Regions from separate parts of the Streptomyces sp. NPDC093510 genome, predicted to be linked through region 1. Evidence: riboswitches for the same ligand, from Rfam matches in the RefSeq annotation. Region 1 holds a riboswitch; each other region holds the start of a gene.
What was found. A riboswitch is a leader RNA that binds a small molecule or an ion and turns the genes downstream of it on or off. The one in region 1 is predicted to bind cyclic di-AMP.

Region 1 (4,186 bases):
TCCTCTCCGGTGCGGTGGGCGGTGGGCGGGGTGTCGGCGAAGTCCAGTTCCCGCAGGACGGCGACAACGGAGTGGATGTGATCGGCCGTGGCCGCGACCGCCTGGTGGCGGTCACTTCCCAGCGGAAGCCCGGAGCGCGCGGCCCATCGGGCGGCCTCCAGCGGTGAGAGTCGTTCGGCGGTGGTGGGCATGGCGATGCCTTTCCTTGTCGTGCGGAGCAGCAGACGACTAAAAGCTAAGCGTTTGCGTTAGGACGACCGTAGGCCCTACGCTCACTTAACGCAAACGCTTAGCTTTTAAATCGGATGAAGGAAGGACCAGACATGCCGACCTCGACCGCCCACCAGGCCAGGCCGTCCGTCACGACCCCCTACTGGACCGTTGGCGACATCGCCGTACACCGCATCGACGAGATTCCCCTGCCACCCTCGACCGGCCCCTGGCTCCTGCCCGACGCCACGGCCGACGTGATTGCACAGCAGCCCTGGCTGCGCCCCGAATTCGCCGACGACGAGGGCGTCCTGCACCTCGACAGCCACAGCTTCGCGTTCACCTTGGGCACCCTGCGGGTGCTGGTCGACACCGGTATCGGCAACGGCAAGACGCGGGCCAACCCGGCATGGCACGACCTTCGCACCGACTACCTGCGGCGCCTGACCGACGCCGGCTTCCCACCGGAATCGGTCGACCTGGTCGTCCTGACCCATCTGCACACGGACCACGTCGGCTGGAACACCCGGGAGATGGAGGGCACTTGGGCCCCGACCTTCCCCAACGCCCGCTACCTCACCTCCCGGACCGAGTGGGACTTCTGGGCCGGGTACGACATGGACGAACCGCGGCGGCAGATGTTCCGCGACTCCGTGCACCCGATCGCGGACGCCGGACTGCTCGACCTCGTCGACGTCCCGGACGGCGGCGTCGACGTCGCCCCCGGCCTACGCCTCACGCCCACGCCCGGTCACACTCCGGGCCACATCGCCGTACAGGTGAGCAGCCGCGGAGAAACAGCGCTTATATCCGGCGACTTGGTCCACCACCCTGTCCAACTCCCCCACCCGCACATCGGCAGTTGCGTCGACATCGACCCGGAACAGGCCGAAGTGTCGCGCCGAAACCTGTTCGCCTCTCTCGCCGATACCGAAACCCTTATTCTGGGCACCCACTTCCCCGAGCCGACCGCCGGCCGCGTGATATCCCACGGCGATTCCTACCGACTGACACCCGTTCCGCCGAAGCGCCACCCTCTTTCCGAGTGATGACGCCGACGCGGAGTCGAGGCAAACCGATATTGACGGGGCGACAGGTTTTCGGTGCCGGATCGCCCCACTCCCACATTCCTCGACTGAGCAGCCATTCCTCAACTGAGCAGTCATCAGGCATCCATATGTCCATATTTGCGCAGAACGCAACCATCTAGACCTTTGGCTGCGTGTGCGGGACTTTCGCCCTCCTTGCGGAGTGCGCAAGTGAAATGAGTCACGCCATAGCCTCCCTCCCCACCGAGCATCGAGCGCGCTTCCGTTCCACGCAAAGAGAGTTGGGCTATTCGATCAAAGAGGGCCGCGCATTCTCCATTCGAATTCGCGCCTTGTTCCGTCCGGGCTTTCTCGCTTAACGTCAATGTCAATCCGGACGGAACGCCGAATCCTGCCGCTGTCCGGAAACTCTCCCACCACCCACTCACTTACGCACGGCAGGAGCGGGGGACCCAGGTAAGCCGCCGATCCGGATTCCGGAACGGCTCGGGGTGAAGTCACGCCCACCGTGTGACCGGACAGCTCCCGTCCGAACCCGACAGCTCACCTCGCAGGCGACGGAGAGGAATTCGTCATGCCCGCAAAGGGAAAGCACCGCCGTCCCAAGTCCAGCCCGCTCTCCCGGAGCGTCGCCGCCGCGGGCACGGGCGGAGCCGTGCTCGTTCTCCCGGTGCTCGGCGCGACCTCCGCCGGTGCGGCGGAGCCCGTCGCGGCCGCCAAGCCCGCCGCGGCCCCGAAGACCTACGTCGTCGTCGCGGGCGACTCCCTCGCCAAGATCGCCCAGGACCACTCCGTGAGCGGCGGCTGGCAGAAGCTGTACGAGGTCAACCGCGGCGCCCTCGGCAACGACCCGAAGCTGATCCACCCCGGCCTCGAGCTCACCCTTGGTGAGCAGGCCCCGGCCGAGAAGCCGGCCGCCGAGCGGGCGGACCGGTCCGAGCGCACGGCCGCCGCCGAGCCCGCCGCTGCCACGGCGCCGAAGTCCTACGCCGACAACCTCGACGGCTGGATCAAGGAGTCGCTCGACATCATGGCCGAGCGCGGCATCCCCGGCACGTACGAGGGCATCCACCGCAACATCATGCGCGAGTCCTCCGGCAACCCGCTGGCCATCAACAACTGGGACTCCAACGCCGCGGCCGGCATCCCCTCGAAGGGGCTCCTCCAGGTCATCGGCCCCACGTTCTCCGCCTACCACGTGCCCGGCACGTCGACGGACAGCTTCGACCCGGTCGCCAACATCACCGCCGCCTGCAACTACGCGGCCGACCGGTACGGCTCGATCGACAACGTGAACGGTCCGTACTAGACCGTCTCCGGTCCCGTCACCGGGGTCGCCCCCGCGTCGTACGGGAGGGTGGAGAGTACGTCGGCGTAGCCCCGTTCCAGGGCCTGCCGCTGCCGTGCGGTGTGCGGGCCCGCGGGGCGCGCGGCCAAGCGCGCCATCCGTTCCTCGTGTGCCTCGGTGATCTGGTCGGCGGTCCTCCGCCAGTCGGCGTCGTCCGGTACGCGGGCCAGTTCCACACAGTCCGGCTGTACGCCCTCCGCCAGCGCCGCCGCAGCCCTGTCGTGGCCGTCGAGGAGCAGCCAGCCGTCCAAGAAGGACACCCACCACAGCAGGACCGGGGCGAGGGTCTTCTCGCGGACGTATTTACGGTAGGCCTTCACCCGTGGGGCGTCCGGCGCCGGGAGCGGGCGCAGCGGCAGGACTCCGTGCCAGCCGCCCCCGCAGAGCAGCTCGAGGGTCGCGTCGGGCCAGTCGCGGACGAGGTCGCAGCTCCAGATGCCCGGAGCGAAGGCCGTGCGCGTGGTCAGGCGCCAGCGGCCGTGGTGGAGCGGACTGGGGCTCTCCTCTGCCAGCAGCCATCGCGCGTACCGGTGAGGCCAGTCGGTGCCGGCGCGCATCGCCGCGGCGGTCAGGGGCGGCAGCGGGGAGCGGTGGCCCGGCAGGCGGCGGAGGTGGAGGTCGCGGCAGCAGCCGTCGCCCTCCGACCGGGCCTGGATCAGCGGCTGTTCGCCCTGGAGGAGGTTCCACCCGCGGTCCGCAGCCCCCTCGAAGCGCAGTGGGGGCAGGCCCCGGTCGCCGTCCGGGACGGCGAGGACGAGTCCTCCCCCGGGCAGTGGTTCACGCGTCGCGCTGATCATGGGATCGCTGATCATGGGCTCAGTGTCGGCACGAAGGCTCTTTTCGGCAAGAAAGCACCTGACGCTCCGCTCCGGTGCCTCGGCCGTCGGCGCGCGCATCGCCCTCCCGCCCCTCCTCGCCGTCGCGCCGGGCGGGCGCGCCACCTCACGTCGGCGTCAGCCTGAGCTGCCACTCCGTCGACGCTCCCGCCAACGCAGCCCTGCTCGTTGCCCCTTGCCGTTCAGCCGTTCGCTGACCCAGGAGAGCATTAGAGCCAGCGGGGCGGCCACCAACCCGATCAGCAGGGCGGGGCCCCAGTCCATCCCGTCGCGCCGGAAGCGGAAGAGGAGCACGCAGAACGCGTACATCAGCAACAGGGCCAACGCGGTCTTCAGCGGCTTGGACAGATTCATGGGACGCCGAGTACCCCTGTTGTGACGGGTCATGACGCCTTGTCACCAGTCGAGCGCGTCCGTGATGCGGGCGAGCCAGCGGTCCACGGGGCCGGTGGTGAGTACGCCGCTGCCGGCACCGGCCACCTGCCCCGCGGCGGGCAGCAGGCGTGACCGGACCCTCGCGAGTGTGCTCCGGTCGTCCGATCGCAGGGCCGCCTCGGCCTCCACGCAGCAGAGTGCCTCGTACAGCAGGTCCGGGGGCGGTTCGGGCAAGGCGCGCAGTGCCGCGTGTGCCTGGTCGTGGCGGCCGGTCTCCGCGAGGGCGAGCGCTTCGGCCCAGGGGCGGTACGGGCCCCAGTCCGCGTTCAGGTCGACGTGGGGCGGCAGGAGCTGTGCCAGGCGCAGGG
Region 2 (4,186 bases), on a different contig from region 1:
CCTGTACGGGGAGGTCAGGGACCGGCTGCGGGCCGCCTTCGAGTTCCACGCCAAGTACCAGCTGGGCGCGCGCGTGCCGCCCTGGCTGTGCGGCGGCAAGGTGCGGCGCGACCTGGGGCCCGACACGGAGGTCGGCCTGAACCACCTGCGGGGGCGGCTGCACCTGGAGATGCCGCAGACCCAGAGGTACACGGAGCAGCGGCGGCCGGAGGGGACGGACGGCCTCTTCGTGGCCTGGGAGACGCTCACGCACGCCGACAGCGCGTAGGGGTTCACGCGCCTGGGGCCGAAGTGGTTCGACGCACCCCTTCGGATGACGTAGAGTTGTGTTTACCGACGCGGGGTGGAGCAGCTCGGTAGCTCGCTGGGCTCATAACCCAGAGGTCGCAGGTTCAAATCCTGTCCCCGCTACTGAAGGCCTGAGGCCGGGAAGCATCAGCTTCCCGGCCTCAGGTGTTTCCCGGCCCCGTAACCCGGTCGGCCCGCATCAGCTCGCACCCTTCCCCCGCTGCGGGAACCCTGAGTGGAGCGCGGTGATGGGCGCGGAGGCGGCGGGAGACAAGCGGTGGGGCAGCGAGGAGGACCCGACAACAGGGGGGCCAGGGGGGCCACCGGGCCCGAGCGGACCTTCGTCCGTGTGCTGCCCCTCCTGCTCCTCGTCGTCGGTGTCCTGTACGACGCCGCGACCCCGCCGGAGTTCACCGCCGCCCCGCTCTTCACGGCGGCCCCCCTGATCGCCGCTCCCTTCTACTCGCTGCTCAACACCGTCCTGACCGGCGCGGCGGCCACGTGCGCCGTCCTCGTCCTGCACTACGGCAACAGCGTCGGCGCCCACGTGGAGGCCGTCACCGAGGTGCTCACCGTGGCGACCGTCGCCGCCCTGGCGATCGTCATCAACCGTGTCGTCCGGCGCGGCAACGACCGGCTCGCCATCGCCCGCTCCATCTCCGAGGCCACCCAGCGCGCCGTGCTGCCCGCGCCCGACCCGCGCATCGGCGGGCTCGACATCGCGGCGCGGTACGAGGCCGCGCAGGCCGACGCGTTCATCGGGGGCGATCTGTACGCGGTGCAGGACACCCCGCACGGCGTGCGGCTCATCGTCGGGGACGTACGGGGCAAGGGCATGGGCGCGGTCGCGGCGGTCGCCGTCGTCATCGGTGCCTTCCGGGAGGCCGCCGAGCAGGAGGCGAGCCTGGAGGCGGTGGCGCAGCGCCTGGAGCGGGCGCTCGCACGTGAGGGCACCCGGCGCGACGGGCTCGACGCGTTCGAGGGGTTCACGACCGCCGTGCTCGCCGAGATCCGGCACGGGGAGGGTTCCGTACGCCTGATCAACCGCGGGCACCCGCCGCCGCTGCTGCTGCGCGGTGACGGGCGGCTGTGCGTCATGTCGGCGAGCGAGCCCGCGCTGCCGCTCGGCATGGGTGATCTGGGGTTCTGGCCGGACCGGGCGGACGAGTCGGAGTTCCCGCCCGGCGCGACGCTGCTCCTCTACACGGACGGCCTGTCGGAGGCGCGCGACGCGGAGGGGGAGTTCTACGATCCCGCGGCGCGGCTCGGCGGGCGGATCTTTCCCGGCCGCGGCGGGCCGCACGCGCTGCTCGCCGCCCTCGCGGGGGAGGTGCGGCGGCACACCGGGGGCGCCATGACGGACGACATGGCGCTGCTCGCGGTGCGGCGTCCCGTCGCCGGCGATCCGGAGGTCACCACCGGTGACTGAAGGGCACCCCTCCGCATAACAACTGACACACTGTCAAGAAAATGTGAAGCTCCGGTGTTTGGTGACCCCGGGTCAACTCGCCCCGTTCCGCCCCCTCGTGTCCCGGTACGTACAGCCGGTGAGCGTTAACGATCAGCTGGAACAGCTTGGAATACGGACCCGCTGTCTATTAACGTTCGATAACGCAGCGCGGTCGTCCCAGCCGTCACTAGAGGCGGCTCCGCGCGCACGCGCCTAATCCCGCAAGGGAGCCGGGGAACCACCAACTTGGGGTGAATCGGGCATCTGTGCATCCGTGCCAGGTGTTCGTAGGAGACCTTCCTGCTCCGAACCCGTCAGCTAACCCGGTAGGCGAGAAGGAAGGAAAGGAGCGCGCCCCAGTGGCGTCCAACCGGCCTGCCCCCCGAGCCGTGTACATACCGAATGACGACGACTTCGGTTCGTACGACGAGGACTCCCTCGACGCCTTCGAGGAGTGGAACCCCACCGAGGAGTCCATCCGTCCCGTCCGCGGCAGGCACCGCGTGCACAAGAAGAGCGGCGGCGGGCTCGCGCGCAGCTCCACCGTGCTCGGCGTGGGCGTCATCGCCGCCGTCGGCGCGGGCGGCATCGCCACCGCGCAGGACGGCAAGCCGCCGGTCTCCATATCGATGCCCGACCTGCCGGGCGTGGGCGCCGTCGCGGACTCGCTGCCGGAGGCCAAGTCCCTTCCCGGCGTCGGGTCGTTGATGTCCGACGACTCGGCGGACACGAACGCGTCCGCCGTCGCGGCCCCCCTCACCGCCGCGGGTGTCAGCACCACCGACGCCGAGCAGGGCACCACCGACGCGGGCGAGGCGCTGCGCGCCCGCATCATGCAGCAGGCCGAGAACCAGCAGAACCAGGCGGACACCGCCGTGCGGACCGCGGCCGAGCAGGCCGCCGCCGAGCAGGCCGCCGAGGAAGCCGCCGACCAGCAGAAGGCGGCCGAGAAGGCCGCGGACGCCAAGGCCGCCGCCAAGAAGAAGAAGGAGGAGGAGGCCCGGAAGGCGAAGGCCGAGGCCGAGCGCCTGGCCAAGCTCGCCAAGAGCTACGCCATCCCCACCTCCTCGTACACCCTCACGTCGCACTTCGGTGACGCCGGTTCCATGTGGTCCTCCGGGCACCACACGGGTCTGGACTTCGCCGCTCCCACGGGTACCCCCCTCAAGGCGGTGCACACCGGCACCGTCAAGGAGGCCGGCTGGGCGGGGGCCTACGGCTACCGCACCGTGCTCGAACTCGAGGACGGCACGGAGGTCTGGTACTGCCACCAGTCCTCGCTCAACGTCAGCGCGGGCCAGAAGGTCAGCACGGGCGATGTGATCGGCCGCGTCGGCGCGACAGGCAACGTCACGGGCCCGCACCTCCACCTGGAGGTCCACACGCCCGGCGGCGCCGGGATCGACCCCCTCGGCTGGCTGCAGAGCAAGGGCCTGAACCCCTGACATGACCCCGCCGGTTTCGTGAGCCATACACGGAACGGAATTAGGTCTCCGGTCGGCGCGTTGAGCGACGTATGACTTCTCTTCGCCAGCTCGGCTCTTCCGACCTCGAGGTCTTCCCCCTCTCCCTCGGCGGCAACGTCTTCGGCTGGACCGCGGACCGTACGGCGTCCTTCGACGTCCTCGACGCCTACACCGCGGCCGGCGGCAACTTCATCGACACCGCCGACGTCTATTCGGCCTGGGTGGAGGGCAACCGGGGCGGCGAGTCCGAGACGCTCATCGGCGAGTGGCTGGCCGAGCGCGGCAACCGCTCCGACGTCGTCATCGCCACGAAGGCCGGCGCGCACCCCGAGTACAAGGGCCTCTCCGCCACCACCGTCAAGGGCGCGGTCGACGCTTCGCTGCGCCGCCTCGGCACCGACTACATCGACCTCTACTACACCCACTACGACGATCCGTCGGTCCCCGTCGAGGAGATCATCGGCACGCTCGACGAACTGGTCACGGCCGGCAAGGTGCGGGCGATCGCGGCCTCCAACATCAGCCCCGAGCGGCTCCAGGAGTCCCTCGACTTCTCCGACCGCGAGGGCCTCGCGCGGTACGTCGCGCTGCAGCCGCACTACAACCTCGTCTCCCGCGACACCTACGAGGGCCCGCTCCAGGAGGTCGCCTCCCGCTCCGGACTCGCGGCCGTCCCCTATTACGCGCTCGCGTCCGGCTTCCTCACCGGCAAGTACCGCCCGGGTGCGCAGGTGGAGAGCGCGCGGAGCGGCCGGGTCGAGGAGTACGTGGGGAGCGAGCGGGGCGACCGTGTCCTCGCCGCGCTCGACGAGATCGCCGCGGCGCGGGGCGCCCAGGTCGCGACCGTGGCGCTCGCCTGGCTGACGGCACAGCCCACCGTGGCGGCGCCGATCGCCTCCGCGCGCACGGTGGAGCAGCTGCCCGCCCTGCTCGCGGTCGGAGACCTGGAGCTGACGGAGCCGGAGATCGCGGCGCTGACCAC
Region 3 (4,186 bases), on a different contig from region 1:
AGGACTCCGCGCCGATCGGGGCGATCATGAACTCCTGGATGTCGACGTTCGAGTCGGCGTGCGACCCGCCGTTCAGGATGTTCATCATCGGGACGGGCAGCAGGTGCGCGTTCGGGCCGCCGAGGTAGCGGAACAGCGGCAGGTCGCTGGCCTCGGAGGCGGCGTGCGCGACGGCGAGCGAGACGCCGAGGATGGCGTTGGCGCCGAGCGAGGCCTTGTTGTCGGTGGCGTCCAGGTCGAACATGGCCTGGTCGATCAGGCGCTGCTCGGTGGCGTCGTAGCCGACGAGCTCCGGGCCGATCTGCTCGATGACGGCGAGGACGGCCTTCTCGACACCCTTGCCCTGGTAACGGTTGGGGTCACCGTCACGGAGTTCGATGGCCTCGAAAGCACCGGTGGAGGCACCGGACGGAACGGCGGCACGACCGGTGCTGCCGTCGTCGAGGCCGACCTCGACCTCGACCGTGGGGTTGCCTCGGGAGTCCAGGATTTCCCGGGCTACGACGACGTCGATGGACGGCACGAGCATCTCCTTCTGGGAGTGTGACGCGTAAACACGATTACGCCGGGCCGCTTCGGCCCTGCGTCTCCTGAGCCTAACCGGCCCGGAGGCTTCGGCCAGCCGACCGCCCGCCCCCTGGGACGGCACAAGGCCCAAATGGCGCGGAATCCGGGCGTAAGACCGTGTTGGTCACGTTTTCTACTCGCTAGTAGCGAACACCGGGGACTGCCGCGGGGCGGACATGGCCCCGCCCCGGTGCGTACGGGGGATACACGCACCGGGGCGGGGAGCCCGTGGGGACGGGGACGGCCGTGCGTCCGCCGAGGCACGGCCGCGACCGGGGGCCTAGCTGAGGTGCAGCTGCTGGCCCGGGTAGATGAAGTCGGCGTTGTCGATGATGTCGCCGTTGAGCTTGTAGACCTTCTGCCAGCCGCCCTTGACGTCGTGCGACTCGGCGATCTTCGACAGGGTGTCGCCCGTCTTGACCTTGTACTCGCCGTCGCCCTTCTCGACCTTCTTGCCGGTCGGGGTCTCGACGGTCTTCTTGGTCTCGGTCTGCGGCGTCGGCTGCGGCTTGGGAGCGGCCGGCTTCGGCGCGGCCTGCTGCTGCGGAGCGGCCTGCTGCTGCGTCTGCTGCGGCTGCGGCTTGCTCTGCTGCTGCGGAGCCTGCTCCTGCGAGCCGCCGCCGCTGCTGGGCGAGGCGCCCGAGAGGCCGACGCCACAGGACGGCCAGGCGCCCTTGCCCTGGCCGGCGAGGACCTTCTCGGCGATCTCGATCTGCTGGGCCTTGGAGGCCTTGTCGGCGGTCGGCGCGTACTTCGTACCGCCGTACGCGGCCCAGGTGGAGGCGGAGAACTGCACGCCACCGTAGTAACCGTTGCCGGTGTTGATGGACCAGTTGCCACCGGACTCGCACTGGGCGACGGCGTCCCACTCGGACGTGGTGGCGGCGGAGGCCGAGCCGGCCGCCATCAGCGGGGCGGCGACGGCGGCGCCGGTCACGCCGACGAGCGTGGCGACACGGGTGGCCTTGGACGGGCGGCGGTGCTTGCCCTTGCCGGAAAGCAGCATGAGTTGATCCCCTACACCGACGCCTGCGAGGTGAGCTGTCGGGTTCGGGCCGATGTGGTTGCCCGGTCGCTCTCTCACGAGTGCGACTTCACCCCTAGCCGTTTCCGGCACTTACCTTGGGTCCCCCGCTCCTGCCCACGGCGCTCTTGAGCGACGACTGTTCCCGTCCGGCCGTTGGCAGGATTCGGCGTACCGACCGGCGGGGCCCACCAGTGGCGAGCGGTCACGACCGTAGACACCCGACCCACTGAATTTCAAAGACGATCAGGGCTTCTGAGACCCATCTCTCACTCGCGCCAAACCGGACATCAGGTGCCAAGTCCCCCGCAGACGCATCGTCAATTTCCGTTACTTTTCGCCCAGATCGAGGCTCTGACCGGGGAGGATGAGGTCCGGGTCGCCTCCGACGGTCTTCTTGTTCTCGCTGTAGAGCTCGTGCCAGCCACCGTCGACCCCGAGGTCGTCCGCGATGACCGAGAGGTTGTCTCCGGAGCGCACCGTGTACGTCCCGTCGGCGACCTTCTCGGTGCGCTCACCGCCGCGCGAGGCGTGCCGTCCCGGACGGTCGCCGGAGCTGTCGCCCTCGTCCGCGCGGTCGCCGCGGTGGCGGCCTGAGGAACCGTCGGACTTCGCGGCGTCGTCCGCCGGGTCGGTCGACTTCTCGGGCGTGGGCGAAGTGGCGCCGTCGTCGCCGGACTTGCCGGACTCGCCCTTGCCGTCGGCCTTTTCGGCGTCGTCCTTGCCGCTTTCCTTGCTGCCCTTACCGCCCTTGTCGTCCTTTTCGCCGGACTCGTCGTGATTCTTGTCTCGTGCGTCCCCGCCGGAGGGCTTCTCCGAATCGGCGGAGTCCGAGGCCTCGTCGGAGGCTCCGCCGGACGACTTGTCCGTCTCCTCAGGGCTCTTGGAGTCCTTGGAGTCCTTGGAACCCTCAGAAGCCTTGGAGTCGGTCGAGTCGGGCGACTCGGGCGACTCGGGCGACTCGGGCGACTCGGAGGGCGTGGGCGCGATCGGGCCGCCCGGGTCGACGTCGGCCGCGGCGCCGTCCTGGGTGAGTCCGGCGATCGGGGCACAGCTCGGCCAGGCCGCGGTGCCCTTGTCGTCGAGGATCTTCTCCGCGACGGCGATCTGCTGCGAACGGCTGGCCTGGTCGGCGCTGGTCGCGTAGTCGAGGCCGCCGTACGCCTCCCACGTCTCCTGGGAGAGCTGGAGCCCTCCGTAGTAGCCGTTGCCGGGGTTGGCGCTCCACGCGCCGCCGCTCTCGCACTGGGCGAGCTTCTCCCACGTGGTGGTCTCGGCGGCGCTCGCGCCGGTGGCGCCGAGCAGCGGGATGGCGATGGCTGATCCGGTGACTCCTGCCGCGACGATGAGGGCCGGGGCCTGGCGGGGGCGTCGGTGACGACCATTGCCGGAGAGCATGCGGGTGCCTTTCAGGAGACTGCAGCGACGACTTGGACGCCTGGGGCGCTCAAGTCGTCGTGAACGTAGCCGCAGTCGAACGCTTGTCACAAGTCGATGCAGCGGAGATCACGTGAACATCACAGTCCTGACGGCCCGTCAGCAGGGTGTGCTCAGGACACCGTTTTCTGTGCGGTTGTGAACTCCACGGGCAGCGTGCGCAGTCCCCGCATGATCAGCCCGCCACGCCACCGCAAATCGTCGGGGTCGGCCGCCAGTTGCAGGTCGGGAAGGCGCCGCAGCAGCGTCGCGAGGGCCGTGCGGCCCTCCAGACGGGCGAGCGGGGCGCCCAGGCAGTAGTGGATTCCGTGCCCGTATCCGAGGTGCTGGTTGTCGCGGCGGGAGAGATCGAGGGTGTCGGGGTCGTCGAACCGGGCGGGGTCGCGGTCGGCCGCGGCGAGCACGACGAGGACGGGGTCGCCCGCCGCGATGTCCTGTCCGCCGATGCTGAGCGCCTCGGTCGCGAACCGCCAGGTGGCGAGCTCGACGGGCCCGTCGTAGCGGAGCAGTTCCTCGATGCCGGTCTCCAGGAGTCCGGTGTCGCCCTCGTCCAGCGCCCGCTGCAGCCGCTCGCGCTGCTCGGGGTGGGTGAGCAGCGCGTACATCCCGTTGCCGATGAGGTTGACGGTGGTCTCGAACCCGGCGAAGAGGAGGATGAAGGCCATCGCGGCGGCCTCGTTCTCGGTGAGGTGCTCGCCGTGGTCGGAGGCCTTGATGAGACCGGAGATGAGGTCGTCGCCCGGTTCGAGGCGCTTGCGGTGGATCAGCTCGGCGAGATAGCCGCGCATCTTCTTCACCGACCGCGCCACGCCGCCCCGGGGGCCTCCCCCGTGGCGGATCATCATGCCCGCCCAGTCCCGGAAGTCGTCCTGGTCCTCGCGGGGGACGCCGAGCAGGTCGCAGATGGCGTAGATGGGGAGTGGGAAGGCGAACTCGTGGATGAGGTCGGCGGTGCCCTTCTCGGCGAACCGGTCGATCAGGTCGTCGGTGAGTTCCTGCACGCGTGGCGCGAACTCGGCCACGCGGCGCGGCGTGAACGCCTTCGCGACGAGCCGGCGCAGCCGGGTGTGGTCCGGCGGGTCGATGTTGAGCAGATGCGTCATCAGCTCGGCCTTGCGCTCGCCCGGGATGCCGGTCTTGCCCTTGGCGTGGGCGGGC
Region 4 (4,186 bases), on a different contig from region 1:
CGATCCGCACCAGGATCTCCGGCGGCCCACCCGGCACGTACGGCTGTTCCATCCCGCCGAAATGCCCACATCCGCCGGGCTCACCGCAGGTGTCGGAGGCACGGCAGGCGTCGGCGCCACCGCAGGCATGGAGAACACCGCAGGCGCCGGACTCACGGCAGACGTCGAAACCACGGCAGGCACGGAGAGCACCGCAGGCGTCGTCGGACTCACGGCAGGCGTCGGCGTCACCGCAGGCACCAACATCACCGCAAGCGTCGGGCTCACCGCACGCCTCGGAGTCACCGCACGCCTCGAAGCCACCGTGGCGGTCCACATCACCGCGGCCACCGCCCTCCCCCATAGCCGCCGCGACCTCCGCTCCCAGTGCCAGCACCCGCGCGCCCGGCGACCAGGCCATGACCGCCCGCACCGACGGGTCCATCGCCCTCGGCAGCCCCGGCCTCGGCAACCCGTCGCCGCCCCGCCCGGGCCCGTGGACCAGCCCGTGGATCACGTCCACCTCAAGGGCCAGCAGCTCTCTTTCACCCTTGTACCGCTCCATGCCTAGAAGACGATAATCCCCTCCCCACCCAACGTACGTCCTGTACATTTTTTACAGAGTCCGGCCCACTCCACGACCGGCAGAAGAGAGGCGAGTCATGAAGCGTCCGTCCGCCCACCCCTCCGCACCCTCCGCACGCCACGTACTGCCTGAGTTCACCGAACGCTCAAGCTCGGGGACGCGGACCATGGATCCGTACTCCAAGCTCCTCGAGGAGCGGATCGTCTTCCTCGGCACCCCCATCGACGCCACCTCGGCCAACGACGTGATGGCCCAGTTCATGCACCTTGAGCACCAGGCGCCCGACCGCGACATCTCGCTGTACATCAACTCCCCCGGCGGCTCCTTCAGCGCGATGACCGCGATCTACGACACGATGCGGTTCGTCAGCTGTGACGTGGAGACGATCTGCCTCGGCCAGGCCGCTTCGGGCGCCGCCGCCCTGCTCGCCGCCGGCACCCCCGGCAAACGGTTCGCGCTGCCCGGCGCGCGCGTCCTGATCCACCAGCCCGCCGTCGCCGAACCGATCCAGGGTCAGGCCACGGACTTGGCGATCCAGGCCGACGAACTCCTGCGCACCCGGCGGCTGTTGGAGGAGCTGCTCGCCCGGCACACAGGACAGAGCCGGGAGCGGGTCACCGCGGACATCGAGCGGGACAAGATTTTCGACGCCCCGGCAGCCCTGGAGTACGGCTTCGTGGACCGGATCGTCCCGAGCCGCAAGAGCTCGCTCGCCGCCCACGACCCGAGGTGAAGTGCCGATGCTGCCGCCCGAGCTGCCGCCCCTGCCCGCCCTGACCCGCGCCGAGGCGGAGTTGGTGGACCGCTATCTCGAAGTCGTCGACCTGCTGGGCCGGATCAATCCGGCCCGCGCCGAGCACACCTACGGCGGACTCCGCGCCGCCCAGGCCCTGGTGGGCCGGGTGAGCGCCCTGCGGGACGCGCTCGCCCTCATGCACCACCGGGGCGAGAGCGAGGTGCACACCCCCACACTCGCCCGGGCGCTGCGCGTTCTCGACGGCGAGCGGCGCACCGAACGGGTCACCGTGCCACCCCGGCACGGCTGCTGAAACCCCGTCGGCCAAGCCTCCCCTCGAACACGGGAACGTCCGGGGCGACTTCGAAACGGACCAGTCGGGCTACCACGGACGGCGTAGACAATCGTCCTTCGTGGCACGGTCCGAAGTTGCGCCCAGCGAGTACATCAGGGGCGGAATTACGCATTCCGTTGCTGGTCGAGCGGTCGTCAGACGGTGTCGCGGCGAGCCCGATTCGGCAGTGTCCACCTGAACAGGTCAGTCGTGAGGAGCCTCACAAAACGCCGTTTCGGCTCGGTTTTCGGGCCCATCTCGGGTCAAGATCCCTTCCGACGACAAGCCCCCGCCACAGCGGCGGGGCGGTCCGGGCGGACGCCGAGTCCTGCCGCCACCCGGATGACCGGTCGACATCGGTGCAACGGCAGGAGTGGAGGACCCAGGTACGACGGGCCCGTCCGCAAAGTCCGGACGACGCCCTTGGGGTTAAGCCGCAGAGCATGACGCGGCCGGGCATCTTCGCCTGCCCGAACCCGACAGGTCATCCTTCACAGGCGGCTGACGAAGGGTTGCGCATGACCGCGCTGAATCATGTTCCGTCGCTGCTCAGCAGGACCGGTGCCGCATCGGTCCTCACGCTCGCCGTCGTGGGCGGCACCGTCGTGGCCCCCGGGCTCACGTCGGAGGCCGAGGCAGCCACTCACGGGACCAAGGCGCTCAAGATCGCGGCGTCCAAGAAGGGCTCCCCGTACGGCTACGGGGCAGTGGGACCCAACCGGTTCGACTGCTCGGGGCTGACGCTCTACTCGTTCAAGAAGACGGGCAAGAAGCTGCCGCGCACCACCTCCGCGCAGTACAACAAGACCAAGCACATCTCCCGGTCCCAGCGGTCCCGTGGCGACCTGGTGTTCTTCCACTCCGGCCGGAACGTCTACCACGTCGGGATCTATGCGGGTAACAACCGCATCTGGCACGCCCCCAAGCGGGGAACCGTGGTGCGCCTGGAGAAGATCTGGTCCAACAGCGTCTGGTACGGCAGGGTGCGCTGACCTCGCCGCGGCCGGTTCGGCGCGCACCTCGCACCGCCAGGTGCCGGTGCTTGGAGCGCGCCGGCAGGGATACCCGTGCGCGATGGCCACCGAGTATTCCTGTACCGCGCGCAACGAAACGCCGTTGGAGCGCGCGGACCGCAACTTCGCGGAGCTGCTCCAGGAGTTGAGGGTGACGCAGACCGGCGTCCAGATCCTCTTCGCCTTCCTGCTCACCCTCGCCTTCAGTCCGCGCTTCCCGTCGCTCGACGCCTTGCAGCGCGGCACCTACGTCACGACACTGCTGCTCGCGGTGCTCGCCGCGGCGCTCTTCACGGCACCCGCCGCGCTGCACCGCTCGCTGTTCCAACAGCGGGCCAAGCCGCTCATCGTGCGGGTGTCGTCCCGGCTCGCCGCGGCCGGACTGGGCGTGCTGGTGCTGACGCTCACCGGTTCCGTGCTGCTCGTCGTCGACGTGACGGCTGGGCGGGCCGCGGGCATCGCGGCGGGCGCGGTGACGCTGCTGGTGTGCGTCGGGCTGTGGGGCGTACTGCCGCGGCTCGTGCGGCTGCCCGCGGCGCGCGCCGAGGCGCCGCCCGAGGAGGAAGCGGACATCAGGCCGTCAGGGGCCCGAGGAGGAGCACCGCGCCCAATGCGCCGAGAGCGGTGCCGGTGACGGCTTCGACGGCACGGGCGGCGCGGGGCCTGCGCAGCCACCTGCCGAGCCGGTCCACCAGCGGCGCGACGGCCGGGAACCACAGCAGGGCGAGCGCCACCCTGCGCGAGGGCTTCCTCACCAACGCCCTCGACCCCAAGGCGTCGATCATCTTCCTCGGCGTGCTGCCCCAGTTCCCGCGCGGTGGGCGAGGCAGAGCACATAGCCGCCGCCGACAATCTGGAGGGCCCTGAAGAGCGCGGGTACGGCGGCGAGCACGGCGGCCACTCCCGCCACCGCGAGGGCGGTGTGCACCAGGAGTCCCCCTGCGATGCCGACCGCGCAGGCCACCCCGGCGCGTCGTGAGGTCAGGGCATTGCGTACGAGGACGGTGAAGTCGGCGTCCGGCATGGCGACCATGCCCGCGGCGACGCCGGTGAAGGCGCGGGAGGCGGGAGTCGCCCTGCTCGTCCGGCGCCATCGCGGGGCCCGGCCGACCGACGCGGGTGAGCTGCTCGTGGGCCACGCCCGTCGGGTGCTCGACGAGATGGAGCGGGCCCGGCACGGCACGAACTGGCGCGGCTCGCGGGGCTCTGGCTCGCAGGGCTCTCCGGCGGCTGGCTGCGTGTGGGCACCTTCCAGACGGCCGGCATCCATCTGCCGCCGCCCGTCCTGACCGCCTTCCGCCGCGCCCACCCCGACGTGGAGCTGACAGTGGCGGCCCATGAGCCGCCGTTCGGTGTCGCGGCCGTCGCGGCGGGCGACATCGATCTGGCTCTCACGCACACCTACGAACCCGCCGACCCGGCGCCCCTGCCCGCCGCCGTGTCGGCCGAGCCGGTCCTGGTCGAGGAGCTGGTCCTGGTGACCCGGCCGGGGCACGCGCTCGCGAGCGGCACGGCGCGGCTGCCGCTCGCCGACCTCG

Region 2: another riboswitch for cyclic di-AMP. It lies ahead of AB0N81_RS37885 (M23 family metallopeptidase); the one in region 1 lies ahead of AB0N81_RS12110 (LysM peptidoglycan-binding domain-containing protein).
Region 3: another riboswitch for cyclic di-AMP. It lies ahead of AB0N81_RS33995 (transglycosylase family protein); the one in region 1 lies ahead of AB0N81_RS12110 (LysM peptidoglycan-binding domain-containing protein).
Region 4: another riboswitch for cyclic di-AMP. It lies ahead of AB0N81_RS41505 (C40 family peptidase); the one in region 1 lies ahead of AB0N81_RS12110 (LysM peptidoglycan-binding domain-containing protein).

Annotation. Positions count from the first base shown of each region.
Region 1 is NZ_JBFBEE010000006.1:207,379-211,564, reverse strand. Features, by position in the region: gene AB0N81_RS12120 (hypothetical protein) at 1-191, opposite strand, end outside; gene AB0N81_RS12115 (MBL fold metallo-hydrolase) at 324-1,259, shown strand; cyclic di-AMP (ydaO/yuaA leader) riboswitch at 1,667-1,829, shown strand; gene AB0N81_RS12110 (LysM peptidoglycan-binding domain-containing protein) at 1,834-2,568, shown strand; gene AB0N81_RS12105 (hypothetical protein) at 2,565-3,419, opposite strand; gene AB0N81_RS12100 (hypothetical protein) at 3,561-3,797, opposite strand; gene AB0N81_RS12095 (BTAD domain-containing putative transcriptional regulator) at 3,840-4,186, opposite strand, start outside.
Region 2 is NZ_JBFBEE010000036.1:53,480-57,665, forward strand. Features, by position in the region: gene AB0N81_RS37870 (alginate lyase family protein) at 1-268, shown strand, start outside; tRNA gene AB0N81_RS37875 (tRNA-Met) at 338-411, shown strand; gene AB0N81_RS37880 (PP2C family protein-serine/threonine phosphatase) at 566-1,717, shown strand; cyclic di-AMP (ydaO/yuaA leader) riboswitch at 1,939-2,086, shown strand; gene AB0N81_RS37885 (M23 family metallopeptidase) at 2,128-3,183, shown strand; gene AB0N81_RS37890 (aldo/keto reductase) at 3,255-4,186, shown strand, end outside.
Region 3 is NZ_JBFBEE010000028.1:35,294-39,479, forward strand. Features, by position in the region: gene eno (phosphopyruvate hydratase) at 1-523, opposite strand, end outside; gene AB0N81_RS33995 (transglycosylase family protein) at 848-1,573, opposite strand; cyclic di-AMP (ydaO/yuaA leader) riboswitch at 1,578-1,726, opposite strand; gene AB0N81_RS34000 (transglycosylase family protein) at 1,922-2,989, opposite strand; gene AB0N81_RS34005 (cytochrome P450) at 3,142-4,186, opposite strand, start outside.
Region 4 is NZ_JBFBEE010000053.1:2,552-6,737, reverse strand. Features, by position in the region: gene AB0N81_RS41520 (GNAT family N-acetyltransferase) at 1-544, opposite strand, end outside; gene AB0N81_RS41515 (ATP-dependent Clp protease proteolytic subunit) at 642-1,298, shown strand; gene AB0N81_RS41510 (hypothetical protein) at 1,306-1,614, shown strand; cyclic di-AMP (ydaO/yuaA leader) riboswitch at 1,974-2,150, shown strand; gene AB0N81_RS41505 (C40 family peptidase) at 2,154-2,627, shown strand; gene AB0N81_RS41500 (DUF6328 family protein) at 2,710-3,282, shown strand; gene AB0N81_RS41495 (hypothetical protein) at 3,221-3,433, opposite strand; gene AB0N81_RS41490 (LysE family transporter) at 3,430-3,672, opposite strand; partial or broken gene AB0N81_RS41485 (LysR substrate-binding domain-containing protein) at 3,707-4,186, shown strand, end outside.